3 regions of the Desulfitobacterium hafniense DCB-2 genome follow, and region 1 is predicted to be linked to each of the others. Evidence: riboswitches for the same ligand, from Rfam matches in the RefSeq annotation. Region 1 holds a riboswitch; each other region holds the start of a gene.
What was found. Region 1 has a riboswitch for cyclic di-AMP ahead of DHAF_RS12850 (NlpC/P60 family protein). Riboswitches for the same ligand answer to the same signal wherever they lie in the genome.

Region 2: another riboswitch for cyclic di-AMP. It lies ahead of DHAF_RS15180 (C40 family peptidase); the one in region 1 lies ahead of DHAF_RS12850 (NlpC/P60 family protein).
Region 3: another riboswitch for cyclic di-AMP. It lies ahead of ehuB (ectoine/hydroxyectoine ABC transporter substrate-binding protein EhuB); the one in region 1 lies ahead of DHAF_RS12850 (NlpC/P60 family protein).

Annotation. Positions count from the first base shown of each region.
Region 1 covers NC_011830.1:2,792,127-2,796,402, forward strand. The annotation lists gene DHAF_RS12845 (APC family permease) at 1-169, shown strand, start outside; gene DHAF_RS12850 (NlpC/P60 family protein) at 285-1,715, opposite strand; cyclic di-AMP (ydaO/yuaA leader) riboswitch at 1,718-1,853, opposite strand; gene DHAF_RS12855 (nuclease-related domain-containing protein) at 2,046-2,963, shown strand; gene DHAF_RS12860 (secondary thiamine-phosphate synthase enzyme YjbQ) at 2,914-3,312, shown strand; gene DHAF_RS12865 (DMT family transporter) at 3,441-4,276, shown strand, end outside.
Region 2 covers NC_011830.1:3,260,022-3,264,297, reverse strand. The annotation lists gene DHAF_RS15195 (GNAT family N-acetyltransferase) at 1-324, shown strand, start outside; gene DHAF_RS15190 (HD domain-containing protein) at 284-883, shown strand; gene DHAF_RS15185 (hypothetical protein) at 933-1,175, shown strand; cyclic di-AMP (ydaO/yuaA leader) riboswitch at 2,089-2,225, shown strand; gene DHAF_RS15180 (C40 family peptidase) at 2,229-3,053, shown strand; gene DHAF_RS26115 (hypothetical protein) at 3,252-3,407, opposite strand; gene uvrC (excinuclease ABC subunit UvrC) at 3,397-4,276, opposite strand, start outside.
Region 3 covers NC_011830.1:829,684-833,959, reverse strand. The annotation lists gene ehuD (ectoine/hydroxyectoine ABC transporter permease subunit EhuD) at 1-206, opposite strand, end outside; gene ehuC (ectoine/hydroxyectoine ABC transporter permease subunit EhuC) at 208-861, opposite strand; gene ehuB (ectoine/hydroxyectoine ABC transporter substrate-binding protein EhuB) at 865-1,752, opposite strand; cyclic di-AMP (ydaO/yuaA leader) riboswitch at 1,869-2,016, opposite strand; gene sdhB (succinate dehydrogenase iron-sulfur subunit) at 2,123-2,875, opposite strand; gene sdhA (succinate dehydrogenase flavoprotein subunit) at 2,887-4,276, opposite strand, start outside.

The DNA.
Region 1 (4,276 bases):
AGGCGGCTTTAAACGGTTTATTATGCCCACCCTGGCCATCTTTGCCTGCATCTTTATGGTCATTGCCGCTATTTATGCTCACCGCTGGGCGGTTCTCTACTATCTAATCCTTTTTATAGTGGTTATGGCCGTGGGCGGAATATTCTATTTTACTAAAAAGCCTCACTAGAGATGTTTTTTCTTCTGTGGGGCTGCCTGAAGGGCCTGGGAGCCCAAATAATTAAGCCAGGAGCTTGTCCTAGCGGAACAGCTCCTGGCTTTTAGCAATTTAAATGGTTAGGCAACTAGTAGCGGCGTGCTCCCAAATAGCGGGGGCCATAGAAGCTGTCGCTTACTCCGGAAACCTTAACCCCACTTCCGGGATTGGCAGCATGAACAAACTTGCCGTTACCGATGTAGATACCTACATGAGAGGCTCCGGAAGCATAGGTGCTGAAGAAGACCAAGTCTCCCGCTTGTAAATTATCTTTGCTCACAGATGAGCCTGAATTGAATTGGTCAAAGGATGTTCGGGGAAGGGAGATCCCGGACCCGGAATAGATGTACTTGGTAAAGCCGGAGCAATCAAAACCGCTGGTACTGGTACCTCCGAAAACATATTTTGTACCTTGAAAGCTGAGAGCCCGCTCGACAAGGGAAGAACCATTGGCACTGCCCCGGGAGGTGGCAGAGGCTACATTGACTGTTTGCTTGCTGGGACCTTTAGCAACGACTTCATCAACGGGTTTCTCGACGATCTTCTCATCGAGAACTTTTTTGGCTACCTCGACACCGTTTCTCTGCTCATAAGAATAGGTTACGATTTTGGAACCGTTACTGCCTTTGGTGACAACTTTGGTTTGGCCTGGGTTAAGTTTATAATCAGTTTTAGTGACTACGTCATAAGGAATGATCTCCTGACCGGAATATGTACCTTGGCTTACGACAGTCAGATAAGGTTCAACAGTGACAAGTTTGAGCACATCTCCCGGTTTGATCACAGTGTCTTCAGTTGCCCCGGGATTCCCCGCCAGAACTTCGGCGGTCAACATATTATTTTTGCGGGCGATCAACCACCAGGAGTCTTTTTCCTCTACAGTATACTCTTTTGTGGTAACCTGGCCTTCGATGAGCTGTTCATAAGCCAGCTCCAGGGAAGTCATTTGGCTGGGCTGAATGGAAACCTTTTCAATAGTTATGTCTTCTAAAAAGCTGACAGAAGTAATTTTGTTTTCATCACTGGATTTGGAATAGTACTCTTCGTATTGCTTAAGTAATTTGTCCGCCTCTTCTTTACTGGGTAAGTAAGCTATGGGTGTTCCATTCGCCAGAACTTTGTAGCCTTCCAGATAATAATTCAAAGAGCTGGCTAAATTTTCTTCCTTGATTTCTGAAGCTTTATAGGCGCTGTTTTTGATGCGGACATTTTCGTAGTTGATCTGGTCCCGTGTCTTGGCAACGACACCATAGGGCTCCCCTTTTTCCTGGAGGAATGTATCCACAAGGGTTTGTCCGCTTTGTGAATCTGCCACATAGCCCACTTGCTGGCCGTTGATCATCACCGCCGCCGCAGCGGTCGTCGTTAGAAAATAAAATCCCAGGCTGCCGGTCAGAACAAGGGTTACTGTTAAAGAGCCAAGAACACGAGGCGATTTCCAAGAAACGTTTTTTGCAATTTTTTGAACTTGGTCGGACGCTGAAACCTTGAATCGAGACAAGCTTTCCTTAAAATGCATGCTCAGACACCTTTCTTAGCCTACGGGGTTAGTTGACGGATTCGGGCGAAAGTGTAAGCCCTACGCACAGGAGGTGCGATTCACCCCAGAAATTTAGTCCCCCGCTCTAGGATACCCCAGATTAGGCGTTTATTATAAATGCACGTATTTTTATTCTGATTCGACATCAAGTTCTAAAGTTCCTTCATTAATACTTTATGAAATACGTGGAAATTCATTACATATTTTGGGGTGAAAGGATTCAGAAGTTAGTTATTCACCTTGGAATATGGTAAAATAGTGGCATGCTGTAAGCCAATAATGGAGCAATTGATGACTAGGGGGATAGCTTTGTTCTTTTGGAATCGAAAAAAAGCAACAAAAAAAATATCTCCTGAACCGGAAGCGGCTCAGGAGGTTTGGCAAAGGAAGAAATATAGAACCAATTATTATACTTATAACTCGGCAAAGGAAAGAGGCTCCCTGCGGAGCAAGAAACAGCGTAAACATGAAATAGGTGAATATAAGCTTGAAGTGGGGCTTGCCCATTTACCAAGATGCTTTCGCCGGCTGAGCAATCTCCTGTTAGGAACCAAGGGACGCTTCCACCAGATTGATCATGTTCTGATCTCCCCTTATGGAATTTTTCTTTTAGAAGCCAATAATTTGTCGGGACTGATCGTGGGGGAAGAAACGGAATCCAAGTGGTATCAGGCGATTACCTGGAGGGTGAAGACCTTTCCCAATCCGATCATGGAGAACCAGGTCCGGGTTCAGATGCTGCAGGAGCTGGCGGGGCTTGATCAAACTATTCCCGTGTTTTCCTATGTGACCTTTAACCGGAGTTGCAGCCTGAAAGTCTTTTCGGGTATGGTCTTTTATGATATAGATCTGCCGGCTTCAATCATGCAGCTGGCCCAGAATCAGCCCGCGGTGCTCAGTGATGAGGAGATCCTTGAGCTCGTGGAGAGGATCGAAAAAATCAATCTGACCGATCTGGGCCTTCGCAATGAGTATGCGGCCCGTCAGCGCCGGGAAAGAATGCAGTACAGACCCAAGTATGGAGATATTCGCTGCAGTATTTGTCAAAAGGCTGTCAACGAGCGCATGGCCCGGTATTGTTTAAACCGGCCTGAAAAATTCGCCTGGAAAATCTATTGCGAAAAACATCAACGGGAAATGACCCGGGTGGTGAGACGGGAAGGGGGGAGAGAAGGCCATGGTCCATATCCTGAATCTACAGACTCAAAAAAGGAATCAATGGATTGATATTACTTCTTTAATAGAAGGTTTTTTGCAAAATTTCCAGTTCAAGGATGGGGTGGCGATTATTTATTGTCCTCACACTACAGCGGGAATCACGATCAATGAGAATGCTGATCCCGATGTTTGCCGTGATCTTCTGAGGCGGCTGGATGAGCTCTGCCCTTGGGATATGGCTCAGGATAGGCATGGGGAAGGAAATTCGGCAGCCCATTTGAAGGCCAGCCTTATGGGGAGCTCTCAGACCGTCATCGTTAAGGATGGCCGGCTGCTTTTAGGCCGTTGGCAAGGGGTTTATTTTTGTGAATTTGATGGCCCCCGCTCCCGGCAGTGTTTTGTGAAGTTTATAGGTTGAACGAGACCTCTTTCAGTGATAAATCTGCACTTGGGCTCAAACCTGCAGTTTAGAATTGAGCCGTATTATCAAAAAAGTGAAGGGCAAAGGCAAGTACCCGATTGAAAGCAAGTACTTGAAAGAGAATAATGAATGAACTTATAGTTGTAAAGGGTGAAGAAAAGGCTCAAAATATCAGGACCAAAGCTGTCAGAGGGACGATACTGACACTTATCGGCGGGATTAGCTGGGGGTTTTCCGGTGCCTGCGGACAATATCTTTTTTCGGTGAAGGGCATCGACCCTCATTGGGTTACCGTGGTACGGATGCTTACGGCAGGATTGCTCTTATTTTGTTTGGTTTTATTTAAATACAGGGAGCAAATGGTCGGGTTGCTCAGCAATAAAAGGGACCGCCGGACCCTCATTGTTTTTAGTATATTTGGGCTGATCGCCTGTCAATATACTTATCTGTTGGCCATATCCCACAGCAATGCGGGAACGGCAACGGTGCTGCAGTACTTGGGACCCTTACTAATTATGATTTTCGTTTGCGGAATGGACAGGCGGCTGCCCACGAAGACAGAAGGGGTGGCGATTGCTTTAGCTGTAACCGGCACCTTTTTATTGGCCACCCATGGCAATGTCAGCAACCTGGTCATATCGACCCAAGGCCTTTTCTGGGGCCTGATGGCCGCTTTGGGATTGATGCTGTACACCATAATTCCAGGGAAAATTATTAACAAATGGGGGAGCATCGTCGTTACGGGCTGTGGTATGTTGATGGGCGGGTCGATTTTGCTTGTGGTTATCCGGCCCTGGCAAATTCCCGTCTCCCTGGATTGGCAGGTGTTTTGGGGGATGCTGGCGATCATCGTCATCGGAACGGTGGTGTCCTTTACCCTGTATTTACAGGGGGTTAGTGATATCGGGCCGGTAAAGGCCAGTATGATCGCCAGCGTAGAGCCCGTGTCGGCCGCTTTGTT
Region 2 (4,276 bases), 470 kb from region 1:
GTCGCTTTTTCTGATCCCGCTATGGAGAATCATGTCGTCATAGCTACAGAGTATTATTGGCACTGGGACTTGGAAAGGACGGGGCTGCGGGTTTGGGAGTACCGTGAAGTAATGGATCGTCTTATGTCAAGCGCAGGTTTGCACATAAGGGAGACGGATGATGAGGAGATATGTTCCCATCCGGCCAATATGCTTACGGTACGCTATGGTAAAAACCTTTCCCAAAGCAGTATCGATCATTTTGAAAAGATTTTGTTCGCAAATTCCGAACGGGGGGATTGCCTTGCCGGAAACGAATCAAGACCCTCTAAGCCAGGTAATTAACGCTGTGCAGGGAATTTATGGCCGTAAAGATCAGGCTCATGATCTGGAACATGCTCTCCGGGTCAGAGCATGGGGCAAGCAGATTGGGATACAGGAGGGTGCCGATCTATTGATTGTGGAGCTGGCAGCTATTCTTCATGATATTGGCCGCTCCGGAACCCTATCGAAAACCCATGCTGAGAGCGGTGCGGCCTTGGCCGGTGGCATCCTGCATAAATGCGGATACCCGGAAGACACTATTGAAGCTGTTAAAGCAGCTGTCCTTTCCCACTCACGGGAAGGCTATGAACCGGAAACGTTGGAAGCAAAGATTCTTTATGATGCCGATAAATTGGATTTTGTAGGTCCTATGGGGATTGCCAGGCTTTTTGTCTGGTTGGGGAAAGAAGGAAAACCTTTTTTTGGGCCGGATTCCTGTGAATCCTTTTACCGTGAAAGGATTCGTCACTACCATGAGCATATCCACACCCAGACCGCACGGGCGCTTTTTGAACCGCTCTTTTTGTATTCTGAGAATTTTTGGTCTGAGTTGGAAAAAATGAGGCTTAAAAAAGGCTAAGCTGGTTAAACTATGGATATATCTTTTTTGAGGAAAGGAAGTATATCCATTGCGCTGGTTGGGACGTATTTTAATCATCTTCATTTTACTTATGGCAGCTAAAGGCTTGTTTGCTCCAGAACAGCCTCAAGCCTATATTTCCGCACCGCGAACTCAGGTTTTATTGGAGGAAATCCACTGGCGTTCTGTTCAGATTCAACAAGCAGCACGGGATTTGCCCGGAAGTATCGAAGTGATGTTGCGAAAAATTTTTTCTGACGGAAAACCCGCATCTGAAGCCAAATCAGTTTGATAAACACCATTGATTTTGCCGGTATTGTTTTAATAAGCCAAAAAGAGAGCGCAAAGCTCTCTTTTTTGAATTTGTTGCTTTTTTTCATTCATTATCAAAGGCAATCGAGAATATGAATAGGCAAAGGTCGTTTTAAAAATTGTTCGTTTCGGTGTACAATAAGCGATGTAATCTTCTTTGAACTAGGGTGCGCTATTCTAGTGCGTAAAATGACTGTCGAAGGCGGGCCTAAGAATCCGCTAAGGGCATACCGATGAAGTTCCTGGTGGTGGCTTTCGACGCCCAGTCGAGGGTTGCTGCTGGGAGTTAAGGATGAGGGGGATCTGCAATGGCATGCGGGCGATACCCTCTTCCGTGGAGGCCTAAGTTCGTGGCTGCTTTTGGTTACGGCTTGGGGTATGAACCTGCATTAGGAAGGAACTTAGTGCAGTGTAGCCTGCCTTGAGGTGGAGAAGTTGGGAGGGCTGAAGGAACTTCTGTTCATTGGCCGATGAGCTTAAGTTTGCCTGAAATTCTTTTCTGCAAAAGAGGCTAGACCGTCACGGAGCGTGAAGGAAAACTTCTAGAGCGAAAACCAACGAGGATTAAAGTGCGTTCTTAGTGGCGATCAAGTGCTGGAAATGGTGACATTCTGGGCTGAGGGAAAAGGGAAACCGCCTGTCAGGAAACTGCAGGAGCTCAGTGGGAAAACCTACTTGACCTATGGCGCAATATTTATTCGTTGGTGTCCTAAGGTTCAAAGAGCAGCACCTCTCGTGAGAGAGGTGTTTTTACTTTTATCTTACTTTCTTTAGGCACAGAAAGCCAATGAGTGAATAGTCTGATATTAATAGAATAAATTTCCAAAATATATCACTTTTATAATTAATTGTGTGAAGGATTAAAGGCATTTTTCGCGAATACTACAATGCATAAGAAATGTGGGCTGAATCCGGACCGTGTGTCTGGAACGGGGGATAATCTTTTGGGGTGAATCGCAGTCATGCGTAGGGCTTGCACCTTTTTGCCCGAATCCGTCAACTAACCTCGTAAGCGACGAAAGGTGGAAAATTCATGGACTCTTCCTCTAAAAGGGGATGGGTGGCCAGTGTGGTGTTATCCGGCACCTTATTGGTAAGCAGCCTCCCGGGCATCTATGGGCCTGGAAGTGCCGCAGTGCCTGTGACAAGCTCCGAATCTATTCTCTTAAGGAACGCTTCATTATTTCAGACTCAGCAGGCTCAAACTCAAACTGTTGCCGATACGGTACTCTCCCCTGAGGTTCAAGCAGAAAAAAAGGATGTGATCCGGCAACCTGAAGCAGCAGCAATGGCCTTAGCTTACGCTTCGGTATCTGTAGCTGCCGATACGGATAGTCAGAGGGAATCACAGCAATTTACAGAAGAGGCTCAGGAAGATATCGTGTCTACCCCTGAAGAAACGATGGCAGCGATGGACATCGAAAAGCTTTCCCAAGAGCGGGCTTTGCGACAAGCTGCGGCTGCTCCTGTTCAGGAGATCTCCCGTGGCGGTAGTTCCAAAGTCGAAGAAATCAGCGACAATGCCCAAAAGCTGATCGGTACCCCCTATGTGTTTGGCGGGACGACTACGAATGGCTTTGATTGCTCCGGTTTTACTCAATATGTATTTAAAGGTTCAGGAATTGACTTGCCCCGAACCTCATATGCTCAATATGGAATAGGAACAGCAGTCAGCAAAGACGAGCTTCAGATCGGTGATTTGGTCTTCTTCGCCACTTACGATAGCGGAGCGTCCCACGTGGGAATCTATATAGGAGAAGAGAACTTTATTCATGCCGCCAGAAGCGGTATTAAGATCACCGGCTTATCGGACAGTTATTATGCTGGTCGTTACCTTGGAGCCAGGAGAGTTTTCTAATTCATAGGCTTGTCAATAGGGACAAAGGAACATAATGGGGAATATACTGAAGGAGTATCGCCTCATTGCTTTTTTAAAGCAGTGAGTGATACTCCTTTTTAGCTCTCCCAGCTCTGTTTCCGTCTGCTAAATTAGGCTATGACCATCTTTTCGGATCGGAAGCAAATTACCAACCGGTTGGTAATTTGGCTTTAATCGTCAATAAGGCAGCCAGGGCACCGGCAGATAGCTCTTGCATTCCCCGCCGAGCTCCGCCAATGTCCGGTTGTGGATATAGAGGTCCGTCTTGGCACATTGTTTCATCCGCTTATAATAGCATTGGCGGCAGAGTTCAACACGGTAATTAAGAATCATGGTTTTCCTCCTTATGAGAGTTGAAATGTTGATAGACCGCCGCAGCTGCCGGGGCAGGAAGGCCGGATTGCTGCAGTTCCTCAAGGGTGGCCTGGCGGATACTATCTATGGATTTAAAAAACTTAAGGAGCTGTTGTCTGCGCTTGGGACCGACCCCTGCTATGCCGTCCAATTCAGAAAGGGTCATGCTTTTAGCCCTTTGCTGTCTATGAAAGGTAATAGCGAAGCGATGGACCTCGTTTTGAATCCGTTCCAGCAAGCGAAAACCGGCGGAACGGCGATCCAAGGAGTGAATGCGGTCCATAGCGTCGATTAACGCCGAAGTCTGGTGCTTGTCGTTTTTGACCATGCCGGCAACAGGAATCGCAGCGTTTAAGCTGTGGAGAGCAGCCAGGGCGGCATGGATCTGTCCCTTGCCTCCATCCACCAGGATCAGATCCGGGAGCGGCAGGTTTTCTTGCTGGAGTCGGGCATAACGGCGCTCAATCACCTGGTGCATGGAGGCCGTATCATCCATATTCGGCATGGGTTGAATCTTGAATTTGCGATACTGACTACGATTAGGTTTGCCATCAAGAAACTGAATCATTCCTGCTACACTATGGGTACCGGCAATATTGGAAATATCAAAGGACTCGATGGTACGGAGGGAAGGGATGCCTAAGGCGTTGCCGATTTCCGCCAAAGCTTGGGTGCATTCCGTCAAGTTCCGTATTTCGATGGAAATCTGTTCGTGTAAAGTGGTTTGAGCATTTTCCATGGCCATTTGCACCAGATCCCGCTTTTGACCTTTTTGCGGCACGACCATGGGGAAGAGCTTTGTTAACACACTGATATCCAGGGGAGGGAGGAGGATTTCTTGAGGAAGA
Region 3 (4,276 bases), 2.0 Mb from region 1:
TGAACCAGCAAAGGCGTGCTGCGGATAAACTCCACAAAGCCTTTTGAGCCGTAAGCGATAGGTTTCAGGGAGGAGCGACTGCCGATGGTGAGGAACATCCCTAAAAACAAGGCCAGAAAGAATCCGGCAAAAGTAGCGGTCACGGTAATCTTCAGTGCTGCAAATATCTCCGGGAAGATTTTAATGGCAAAATCCCAATTCCACATCTTAGTACCTCCCTACGGTCAGCCTGTTTTCTATCCAGCGGATCCCCCGTGTTAAAGGCCAGGCAATCAGGAAGTAGATCACAAGCAGCAAGCTGTAAATTAAAGTCGTCTCCATAGTGGAAGCATTGAGCACGGATGCCTGATAGGTCAAGTCGGCTAAAGTGATTAGGGAGACCAGGGAGGTGCTTTTCAGCAGCTCAATCTGAAGATTGCCAAACCCCGGCAGCATCATGACAAAAGCCTGGGGCAGGATAATGCGCCGCATACGCTGCCAGGGGCTGAAATTCAAGGCAATCCCCGCCTCCGTCTGCCCTTTGGGCACAGCCAGGATGGCACTGCGCACCACCTCGGAACCATAGGCCCCGCAGTTCAGGCCTAGGGTCAAGACACCGGCTGTCAAGGGAGGCAAGCTGATACCTAAAATAGGCAGGGCAAAATAGATCCAGAAGAGCTGAACAAGCAGAGAAGTTCCCCGGAAGGCTTCGACATAAACCGCCGCCAGAAAGCGGAGCGGCGGATATTTGGACAAGCGCCCGAACCCAGCCAGGAAAGCCAGCACCAAAGCGAGAAGAGTGGCCAAAAGCGTGATGATGAGAGTTATTTCCAGCCCTTTTAACAAGGCCGGTAAGAGGTCTAAAATAGCCAAGGTCCTCACTTCCTACTTAATAATGTCTTCCACAGTCGTGTCTCCCGGAAGCTCCTGCTCTGTAAAACCAAAGGATTCGAGGATCTTCAGCAGCTCACCGGATTCTTTCAGCTTCTGCAATTCAGCATTGAAAGCTTCCCGGAAATCACTGTCTTCATGACGGAAGGCAGTTGCTCCATAACCTCTGACACTTTCGCCGTCAATCACCGGCTGAGTGAAATCCATGACCCGCTCCAGATTGGGGTCATTAGCAGTATCCAAAGTAGCCTGAATCGAAGGACCGGTAGCGGTAATCACATCTGTCCGCCCGGCTTGCAAAGCTGCCAAAGCCGCCGGCATATCCGGAACAGTCACGATTCTGTCTTTAGGGACACCGCTGGCCACAAGGTAGTCATACTCAATGGCTCCTCCGGGTACAGCGACTTTAGCCGTCCCATGCTTGGCGATATCTTCATAGCTATGCAGGTCGAGAGGATTGCCCTTCTTGACGGCAATGGCTTCCCCAATGCTGTATTCGGGATTGGCGAAGGACACCTGTTCGGCCCGTTCAGGAGTGATAAACATTCCGGCGGTAACCATGTCAAAACGTTTGGCCTGGAGGCCGGGTATTAAAGAGGCAAACTCCGTAAGCTCCCCCTGCATGTCATTGATTCCCAGCTCTTTTAGGACGGCCCGGGCGATTTCTACAGCTTCACCAGTGAGCTTTCCATCGGCAGTTTTGTAAGCATAGGGCTTCTCATTAGCAAAACCAACGGTGACGGAACCTTTTTCCTTGGCCTTCTCTAATGTACTCATCCCGTCTCCACCTTTGGTCTCGGTGGTGCCGCAGCCTCCCAAGGCAAAAACACTAAAGGCCAGCACCCCCACCAGCAGAGTCTTGAGCAGTGGTAACTTTTTCATTCAAACGTCCTCCTTTTTTCTCCACTGAAATCCGCAAAAAGGCATAGAAAAAGGGCCTGAACAGGCCCAAGAAGAAGCAGCGCATAACATTGGCTATTGATTTAGCATAAAAACACTAAAACGGTTCACACGCTTACGAGGTTAGCTGCCGGGTTCGGAATGATACCTTTCCGTCATTTTAAGGAGTTTGCTCTCCTTAACAATGATTCACCCCCAATATGGTTCCCCCGTTTTCCTTTTTGGGAAATTCAGCCTTGACTGCAAACAGCTTGCAATCTGACAACTCTTATTTTGTTATAAGTTGTTACAACTTTATGTTAACATCTAAGTTGTCAGATTGCAATAAAAAATTTTCTTGCATCTTGACTTTTTAAGTATTCAGCCATCGCTTCAAGGCGAATTTATTGACCTCTCTGTTCATATCGGCAAGACTGGTGGTCAGAGGAATCTCCTTGGGACAGGCCCGCACGCAGTTTTGGGCGTTGCCGCAGTCGGTGATCCCTCCATCACCCATGAGGGCGGATAGACGAATATGCTTATGCATAGCTCCTGAAGGGTGGGTGTTAAAGAGACGGGCCTGGGAAACGGCGGCCGGTCCAATGAACCGGGAACGGGAATTGACTTGGGGGCAGGATTCCATGCAGCACCCACAGGTCATGCACTTGGAAAGCTCATAGGCCCATACTCGATCCACTTCAGCCATACGGGGTCCGGGACCCAGATCGTAGGTTCCGTCAATGTCGATCCAGGCATGAACCCTCTTTAAATTCTCGAACATAATGGTTCGATCCACCATAAGATCCCGGAGGATGGGGAATTTCCGGAGAGGCTCCAGGACAATAGGCTGCTCCAATTGATCCACTAAGGCTGAGCAGGCCTGCCTGGCTTGACCGTTGATATTCATGGTGCAGGCACCACAGACCTCTTCAAGACAGTTGCATTCCCAAACCACGGGATTGGTCTTTTTGCCTTGGACATTGACAGGATTTTTTTGAATCTCCATCAAGCAGGAAATAATATTCATCTTGGGACTATAATCCACCGCGAACTCTTCCCAAAAAGCAGGTTGGTCCGGGGCATTTTGGCGACGGATTTTTAAACGGACACTTTTTTGCCCTGACATGATGATCCCCCCTATTTCTCTACATCATAGCGCCGCGGTCTGGGCGTGATCAGTGATACATCCACCGCTTCATAGCTGAACTGCGGGCCCTCGGGTGTGTAGGTGGCGATGGTGGTCTTCAGCCAGTTCGCATCATCCCGCTCCGGATAGTCGGGCTTATAATGGGCCCCCCGGCTTTCATTGCGGTTAAGGGCCCCCAAGGTAATGACGCGGGCCAGCTCCAGCATATTCCAAAGCTGCCGGATAAAGAGTGCCGTCTGGTTGCTCCACTGGACATCATCAATGAGCTGGATCTTCTGCCAACGCTGCATAAGCTCCTGGATCTTCTGGTCCGTTCCGGCCAGTTTGTCATTATAGCGGATGACAGTGACATTTTGGGTCATGACATCACCCAGCTCTTTATAAATATGGTAGGGATTCTCCTCACCCTTCATGGTGAGAATCCTGTTCCAGAGCTCCTCCTGGGCCCTTCGTTCACGAACAAAGACTTCTTCCTCCCCGCTGGAGGTTTCCGATTTATTTTTCTTGATGTACTCCAGGGACTTAGGGCCGGCGATCATACCGCCATAAATAGCTGAGAGCAGGGAATTGGCCCCTAAGCGATTGGCCCCATGGTATTGATATTCACATTCCCCGGCAGCAAACAGACCGGGGATATTGGTCATTTGATCATAATCCACCCACATTCCGCCCATGGAATAGTGAACTGCGGGGAAAATCCGCATGGGAACCTTCTTGGGATCATCCCCCACGAATTTCTCATAGATCTCAAGAATTCCTCCTAATTTGATCTGAAGTTCATGGGAATCTTTATGGGAAAGATCCAGATAAACCATGTTCTCACCGTTGACACCCAGACCCAAATCAAAGACCACATGGTAGATGGCCCGGGTGGCAATATCCCGGGGGACCAGGTTCCCGTAGGCCGGATACATCTCCTCCAGAAAATACCAGGGTTTACCCTCTTTATAGGTCCAGACCCGTCCGCCTTCGCCACGGGCCGACTCGGACATAAGCCGCAGCTTATCCTCCCCCGGAATGGCCGTAGGATGAATCTGGATAAACTCACCGTTGGCGTATTTGACCCCTTGCTGGTAGAGAGCCGAGGCCACGGAGCCTGTGTTAATGGTGGAATTGGTGCTCTTGCCGAAGATCATGCCGCATCCCCCGGCGGCCACGATGACAGCAGCGGCGGGAAAGCTTTGGATCTCCATATTATAGAGGTTTTGGGCGACAATTCCCTTGCAGACCCCTTCATCAATAACAGCAGAGAGCATCTCCCAGCCTTCGTATTTCCTGACTAACCCGGCCGCTTCAAAACGGCGGACCTGCTCATCCAGGGCATAGAGAAGCTGCTGACCTGTGGTGGCTCCGGCAAAGGCTGTACGGTGATGCTTGGTC